2 regions of the Aliivibrio logei genome follow, and region 2 is predicted to be linked to the other one. Evidence: predicted binding sites of a transcription regulator. Region 2 holds the regulator's gene; the other holds the start of a gene.

Region 1 (4,221 bases), on a different contig from region 2:
AAGAATTAGGCATTGGCGGACTCCTTGTCTTTTTATAACAATACATTCAGCTTAGTCGGCTTTTTGATATTTGGAAAAGTGGGATGAGGGATATTTAAGGCATGTGTCTTTTTTGAGATGAAAGGTCAGGATTCTGGGCGCTTCGTTCCGAGAGACGAGAGCGGACTTTGTTCTACGAGATGCGAAGGAGGAGTTCAGAACGTTTCGCTTACAGATTTCAGAGGTGAACACGGTATTACAGCGATCACAATACTATTCCTCCCTTTGAGTGATGGTTTATTGGGATTAATGATGTTGATATAAGGGGAGGTTAGGAGGGGTTGTAAATAATGAAGTTTAGTTCATCAGAATAATGCAAATATGCCATTAACAACCCCCTCGTATTGACCATATCGATCTCATAACTAAAGTAATGAAGGGGGAGAACCATTCTTTGTCGCTGTAACCACAACGATCCCCCTGAATCCAGCAAGGGAGCTTGCGACCGATCTGAAACTTGAATTCTCTTAAAATAAAAAACCGCAGATGCTCTCACATCCACGGTTCAAATTTACGTCACAGGAACTAGGCCCATAGGACCGATCTTCCCGCTTTTAATTAAAGAATAAAATCTCTAACTTCTTTGTCTTTACGCTCTAGGTAATGAATCGACTTAATGCGACGAATGGTACGACAACGACCACGGATAAGCAGCGTCTCAGTTGTCGCAATATTACCTTGGCGAGTAATGCCTTCTAGCAAATCACCTTTCGTGATCCCAGTTGCAGCAAATACAACATCATCGCTACGAGCCATGTCTGTCATTTTTAAGATAACGTTCGCTTCTACGCCCATTTCTTTACAGCGCTTGAGTTCTTCTTCACCATAAGCTCGGTTTTCTTCTGTATCGCCTTTCACTTCGTGACGAGGAAGAAGACGAGCTTGCATGTCGCCATCTAATGCGCGGATAGCGGCAGCAGAAATTACCCCTTCAGGTGCTCCGCCGATACAGTACATTACGTCAACTTCACTGTCTGGCATACACGTTAGGATTGAAGCCGCAACATCGCCATCAGGCACAGCAAATACACGAACGCCCATTTTTTGCATTTTCGCGATCATGACATCATGACGAGGTTTAGCAAGTGTGGTTACAACTAGTGTCTCCAGTGTTTTGCCTAATGCTTTAGCGACATTCTCTAAGTTTTCTTCGAGAGAAAGGTTAAGGTCGATTGCACCTTTAGCACCAGGACCAACAACTAATTTTTCCATATACATATCAGGCGCTTTTAAGAAACTGCCTTTTTCGCCAGCAGCAAGTACAGCAAGTGCATTGGATTGCCCCATTGCTGTCATGCGAGTCCCTTCAATTGGGTCAACTGCGATATCTACGGCATCACCACCGGTACCGACGGTCTCGCCGATATATAGCATCGGTGCATCATCGATCTCACCTTCACCAATAACAATCTCACCACTGATGTCAGTTTTGTTCAGAAGAGTACGCATTACTTCAACAGCAGCGCCATCGGCAGCGTTTTTATCACCACGGCCAAGCCATTTGTAACCAGCCAGTGCGGCACCTTCAGTAACTCGAGAAAAAGCCATTGCTAGATCGCGTTTCATATTTGCTCCGAATAATCGATGAATGGATAAAAATCGCGAAGATTTTATCACAACAAAAAAGGAAACGTTTGCTTTTTAGGTGAAAGAGTTATTTTTGATGAAATTTAAAGAAGATAATGGGACTAAAAATCATGTGGTTGAACTCAAATAATCAGGCTAAATTTCTAGTTTTAGTATGAGGTTCGTTTTAATCTTAAGAAATAAGGTCAGATGTTGGTTAAAACTGTCTTTTTTTTGTTCATATAATGCAATTTAATGAATAACACTATGGCAGAATTGCAATTGCTGAGTAGAATAGAAAACAAGTTTCGCAGGGAATCAATAATGCCCCTGCATTTCAATTAGAATTACAGTTAAGGTGGCAGGAATGTCTTTAGAAATATTAGAACAACTAGAAGCTAAAGTTCAGATGGCAGTAGATACAATCGCACTGCTACAAATGGAAGTTGAAGAATTAAAAGAAACGAACGCAGAGCTAACTCAAAATCTTGAGCAAGCAAATAACGGTCGTTCTGAAGTTGAGCAAGAAGCTCAGAAAGCACGTGATGAACAAGCTAGTTTTGAAGCTCGCATCCGTGGTTTATTAGGTAAGATGGAAGAAGTAGAGTAATAGAGCAGGGACGAGGACGCTTCGCTCGAGGAGTGAGGAAGAGCTGAGTTCTGTGAATTATTTGAAACCGTAGGTGTGAAAGCACCTGCGGTTTTTTTTGATGCTAGAAACTATACGCTTCGCTAACTAGAGACTATAAAAGCAAAAAGCGAGGGTTCAGGTCTCAGGTTTCAGGAAGATATGAGGTAGTGCTTTGGCTTTTAGCTCCTCCCCTTTATCACAGTTGTTACTTGGTTGTGAGTATCAATATAAGGGGAGGTTGGGAGGGGTTGTCAATGATGAAGTTGAGTTTATCCGCATAACATGAACATGGCATAACCAACCCCCCTCTAACTCCCCCTTGGATTGACTATGCAGATCTCATTGCAATGGCGATAAAGGGGGAGAACCATTCTTTGTCGCTGTAACTACAACGATCACCTCTGAATTCTGCTCTATTCTTCCTCGCCCATTTCTTCTAATGGTTCTTGCGAGATAATGATCCCTGTTGAGTCGGCATAAAGGTAGTCTTCAGGTAGAAAGGTAACGCTACCAAAATTGACGGCAACATCTATTTCACCGACATTTTTCTTTGCTGCACCCACAGGAATAGAAGCAAGCGCTTGAATGCCTAATTCTATTTCTTCTAGATAATCGACTTCACGTACACAGCCATAAACGATCAATCCTTCCCACCCATTGTGTGCCGCTTTTGCTGCAAGATCAGCGTCAATCAATGCACGACGTAATGAGCCACCGCCATCAATTAATAATATACGACCTTCACCTTTTTCATCCAGTAGTTGGCTAATAAGTCCATTATCTTCAAAACACTTGATTGTCGTGATTTGTCCTGAGAATGAACTCTTTGCACCAAAGTGGCTAAACATTGGTTCAACAACATCAACTTGGTCTAAATAAATGTCACAAAGTGCTGAAGTATTATATTCCATCGTGAGGCTTACCTTCTGGTTGTGGTGGCAGTTAAACGTGTGAAGATTTTAATATACGTACTTTCTAGGTCATTACTATGACAAGTCTCAAGGTTATATAGATAAATACAAACCAAGTGAGAAGAAGATATTTGTGAATAAAGCACATTGCACGACCGTTCCCATCATTGGTCTAATGGCTTCGCCATCGGGTGCTCGCATCACTGAAATAACATGATTTAGTACAAAAGGTGCCGGAATTAAAAATAACCAACCAGCTAAAGAGTGGATTTGCGTTGCGCTAAATAGGGCGAGACACGTAAAGCTGATCGCGATGATGATGGCGTGATACTTACGACCCCAATTTGGCCCCATGCGTACCGCCAGTGTCATTTTTCCACAGGCGGCGTCATTATCAATATCACGCAGATTATTAATATTTAAGACGGCAACAGCCAAAAGGCCACAAGCAATAGCAGGAAGAAGCAAAGAGGAGGACAAATGGCCTGTTTGTAAGTAGTAAGTTCCTGCAACCCCCAGTAGACCAAAAAAGATAAATACTGAGATATCACCAAGTCCACGATACCCATAAGGTTTATCACCCATGGTGTATGCGATAGCCGCGCCCATCGCTAAAAGACCAAGAATAATGAATCCGATAATGTCCATGGTTTGATGAAGAGAGCTAAAAACCAAGATTAAACCGCTGATAATGGTTAAGACAATATTAATACCAATGGCTTTCTTCATCGTAGCTTGAGTGACAAGGCCGGATTGCATGGCACGTTGTGGCCCAAGGCGTTCATCATTATCTGTGCCTTTTACTGCATCACCATAATCATTGGCGAGGTTGGATAAAATTTGCAGTAAAGTGGCGGTAACGAAGGCCATTATGGTAATGGTTGCAGAAGCATGGTTATTCCAATACGCCAGAGCCGAGCCGGTCATGATAGAGGCAAGCGCTAAAGGTAATGTTTTTGGACGGGCTGCACTGAGCCAAATAGTAAAAGGAGAAGTTTTCATGGCATCGCAAAAATAGTGAATAGACTCTCTATTATTCACTATTTTCGACACATACCCAAGTTTGTCACTGAT
Region 2 (4,221 bases):
TGATTCAGAACAAATCTTGTCGCGTATTAATCTTTGCTAATATCTTTATACACCCTGTTAATGATAGGTGCTATTCCTTTTCACACTTATGCCGTACAATTATTTAGTCAATTTTTTGGAGCTTATTTTACATGAACGAACTAAATGCATTTAATGAACAACGTGCTGAAATTTATTGGTGGTTATCTAGCCTATTTGCACACGAGCTAACTAAAGAGCAATTAGAGCAGTATAACAGTTTTGAGATTCGTACCTTTTTAACGAACCTTTCTGAAACTCCAGAGCTAACCGACTCTATTTCTTCAATTGTAACAAAATTGAATGAATTACAAACACGCGAAGATGCACAGCTTGAACTATCGGCTGACTTCTGTGAAGCGTTCTTAGGCTCTGATAAGAACAGTGCGCTTCCTTATGCTTCAATGTATTTAGATAAATCACGCCTTCTTAATGCGAAACCGGCACAAGATATGCGTGATTTATTAGAAAAATACAACATCACTCAAAAAGCTGAATTCAATGAACCTGCAGATCACATTGCTATTGAGTTAGATTTCTTAGGCAATCTAATTGTCATGACGAATCAGCAAACAACGGAACCAGAATTCGAGCAATTCATGGCCGCACAACTGCAATTTATTAACGAGCAGTTATTATCTTGGGCGCCACGTTTTAACCAACTTTGTTCTGAACGAGATACATTTGGCTTCTATGCTGCCGTTACTCACTTCCTTGTTACGTTCTTAGAATTGGATGTAAAATTCCTAGCGGGCGAATAACAAAAGCATGTACAACTGGTAAGATAAGTTAACAATAGTGTGATATATATCAAAACGACTATTAAAATTTATTAAATCAGCAATTGTTTGCGCTACGCTTTATAGATAAAATGTGAACGCAAACGATAAAATTTGAATATCAATGAAAACCGCATTTATCGCGGTTTTTTTCATTTATACCACCTAGATTATTCTCTAATCTACTATTGGTAATATACTCACAGGGCCTATTTACCTTCCAACAATCTTTATTAAAAAATAAAGAGAGACTTTGACACTATTGTTGGAACATAAATAGCCCCTTAATAAATTAAGGCTTTTAATATGGCTACCATTAAAGACGTTGCGAAACTTGCTTCTGTTTCGACAACCACCGTTTCTCATGTAATTAACAAAACTCGATTTGTTGCAGAAGCAACTCAAAAACGAGTATGGGAAGCCGTTGAAGAACTAAACTATGCACCGAGTGCCGTTGCTCGTAGTTTAAAGTGCAACACAACTCGAACTATCGGCATGCTAGTTACCCAGTCTTTTAATCCATTTTTTGCCGAAATGATGCACGGTGTTGAGAACTACTGTTACAAGCAAGGTTACACATTATTTATGTGTAATACCGAAGGTGATCTAGATAAACAAAAGCACTACCTTCGTATGCTGGCAGAAAAACGTGTCGATGGCTTATTAGTTATGTGTTCTGATCTAAATGAACAGTTATTAGCACAACTTGAAAAAAACACAGAATTACCAATGGTAATCATGGACTGGGGTCCAGATAGCCCTCATACCGACAAAATTATTGATAATTCTGAAGAAGGTGGTTATTTAGCAACAAAACACCTGATTGAAAATGGACACACAAAAATTGGCTGTGTTACCGGTCAGCTTGATAAAGCAACCTGTAAAGAACGAATTCATGGTTTCTACAGAGCTTTATCTGAAGCAAATTTAACGTCAAATCCAGATTGGATATTTGAAGGTGATTTTGAGTGTTCTTCTGCCTCTAAATCTGTTGAAAAAATGCTACAGATGGAAGATAAACCAACTGCATTATTTTGTTTTAACGACATTATGGCATTAGCGGCTATCAGCAAAATTCAACAAACTGGCTTACGTGTACCTGAAGATATCTCAATCATTGGTTACGATAACATTGAACTTTCTGCATATTTCTCTCCACCATTGACGACGATTCACCAACCTAAACGTCGCGTTGGTAAGACCGCCGTTGAAATATTGTTGGAACGAATCAAAGATAAGCACCATGAAAGACGCATTTTTGAAATGCATCCAGAAGTGGTAACTCGGAAAAGTGTCCATAAACTGTAACAATGAGTGATGCATTAATCATAAATATGCAAGTGAAAAAATATTTATTTATTTAAAACTTGAACTGGCATAACAGAAAATCATCCTTATTTTCTGAACCAATGTCACATAACTTACAAGTGGACAACATTTCATTTTATTGATTACTATATCATCTTAACTGTCACGAACAGGGCAAACTGTGCGAAAGCTCAGGACGCAAAGCTTCCGGCCTACGTATTTATATAAGGTAGCGGGGTTGCCGATGGCAGGTATTTATATCTACACATTGTTAATTTTTACTTAGAAATAACAATGTGTGGTTTTGAACTTGCTACTATTTCCTCGGGCTCAGTTGTTTAGTGACATAGACTTACTAACCGAGAATTATTGCAATGGATAAACCAATACTAAAAGATTCACTTCGATTACTTTCCTCTCTAGGGAAAATCACTTCACGCTCCATGTTTGGCGGCTTTGGTGTTTTTATTGATGACACAATGTTTGCACTTGTTGTTCAGGACAGACTGCATTTGCGAGCAAGCGATAACACTATTAATTTATTTAAAGACCAAGGTTTTGAACCTTACGTTTATAAAAAACGTGGTTTCCCCGTGGTAACTAAATATTTTGCTATTTCACCTGAATGTTGGGATGAACCTGATTCAATCCTAATTCAAGCTGTTGTTGCTTTAGATGTTGCTAAAAAAGACAAAGAAAAACAAAAAACAGCAGGTCCCTCTCGAATTAAGGATTTACCCAATCTAAGATTAGCGACAGAGAGAATGCTGAAAAAAGCAGGAATAACGACCGTAAAAGAACTAATGGAGACGGGATCTGTAAACGCTTATAAAGCGATTCAACAGACTCATTCAAGTTCTGTTAGTGACGAATTACTGTGGTCGCTTGAAGGAGCGATTAAAGGTACTCACTGGTCTGTTATCTCTACTGATATTAGAAATGAATTAAGAAAACAACTTTAAATACATTTTCCTACATTTATTTTACATTCGCCCTACTCTTATGTTGTCTTTACCTGTATAAATTAAAGACAACATAAGGCTAGGAAATGAATTATGAATAAAAAATTACTCTTATTAATCACTCTTCTTACAGCCTTTGCTGTTATCTTTTTTAACTTTGGTCATCTATTTACTCTAGAGCAGGCTAAGGCATACCATCAAGCCCTTCAAAGTGACATCCAAGAAAACCTTTTCTTTTATAGCACCCTTTATTTCTTTGGTTACATTACCGTCACTGCATTATCAATACCAGGCGCCGCAGTAGTCACATTGCTTGGTGCGGCCTTATTTGGTTTTTGGTGGAGCTTATTATTGGTTTCTTTTGCCAGTTCCATTGGTGCTACTATTGCCTTCCTAAGCAGCCGTTATTTATTAAGAGAATGGGTTGATCGTAAATTTGGGGACAAATTAATTTCCATCAATCAAGGTATTGAAAAAGATGGCGCTTTTTACTTACTGACTCTTCGTTTAATTCCTATATTTCCATTCTTTCTTATTAATTTAGTCATGGGATTAACAAAACTAACCGCCGCTCGGTTTTACTTATTTAGTCAATTAGGCATGCTGCCCGGAACCATGGTATTTTTAAATGCCGGAACTCAATTAGCTGAAATAACCTCACTATCAGGGTTAATATCACCAAATATACTCGGCTCTCTTGCTCTTCTTGGTTTATTTCCAATCGTTGCAAAATTTATTATTAGTTATGTTCAGAAAAAACGCACCTCTTAAAATTGCGAATAAGAGATAGACATTATTCTATCTCTTATTCCTTCTCTCACTGATTACCTGCAGGATTCATTTTACGTTCATGTTTAATAATTTATACTGCCTGTAGTTTAATTTTTAGAGTGCGTATTTATGTTTACTCGTCAGCCATTAGCTATACTTATATTTAGCCTCTCAATGTGTTTATCGCCATTGAGCTTTGCTCAAGATCATGCAATTCCCGCAGTTCAAGATATTACCCTCCCTCTCAATACAACCATTGAGTTTGATGAAGACCGTGATGAAATTATCATGGCTGTAGAACAAGGCCTTATTAAGCCTTTCTCTGCTCTTTATCAGACAGTAAACCAAGACCTTTATGGCAGAATCATAAAAGTTGAGTTAGA

The links. The regulator PurR, encoded in region 2, represses purine synthesis genes. The targets are predictions, from matches to a motif close to TNANGNAAACGTTTNCNTNA.
Region 1: the regulator PurR is predicted to act here: its motif matches at 1,662-1,681, upstream of glpX (class II fructose-bisphosphatase).

What each region holds. Positions count from the first base shown of each region.
Region 1 covers NZ_MAJU01000024.1:16,292-20,512, reverse strand. The annotation lists gene A6E04_RS15760 (DUF3135 domain-containing protein) at 1-13, opposite strand, end outside; gene glpX (class II fructose-bisphosphatase) at 598-1,605, opposite strand; gene zapB (cell division protein ZapB) at 1,973-2,215, shown strand; gene rraA (ribonuclease E activity regulator RraA) at 2,650-3,147, opposite strand; gene A6E04_RS15740 (1,4-dihydroxy-2-naphthoate polyprenyltransferase) at 3,241-4,149, opposite strand.
Region 2 covers NZ_MAJU01000029.1:164,712-168,932, reverse strand. The annotation lists gene torD (molecular chaperone TorD) at 132-779, shown strand; gene purR (HTH-type transcriptional repressor PurR) at 1,104-2,105, shown strand; cyclic di-GMP riboswitch class I at 2,269-2,351, shown strand; gene A6E04_RS18835 (TfoX/Sxy family DNA transformation protein) at 2,480-3,067, shown strand; gene A6E04_RS18830 (TVP38/TMEM64 family protein) at 3,161-3,838, shown strand; gene A6E04_RS18825 (PepSY domain-containing protein) at 3,968-4,221, shown strand, end outside.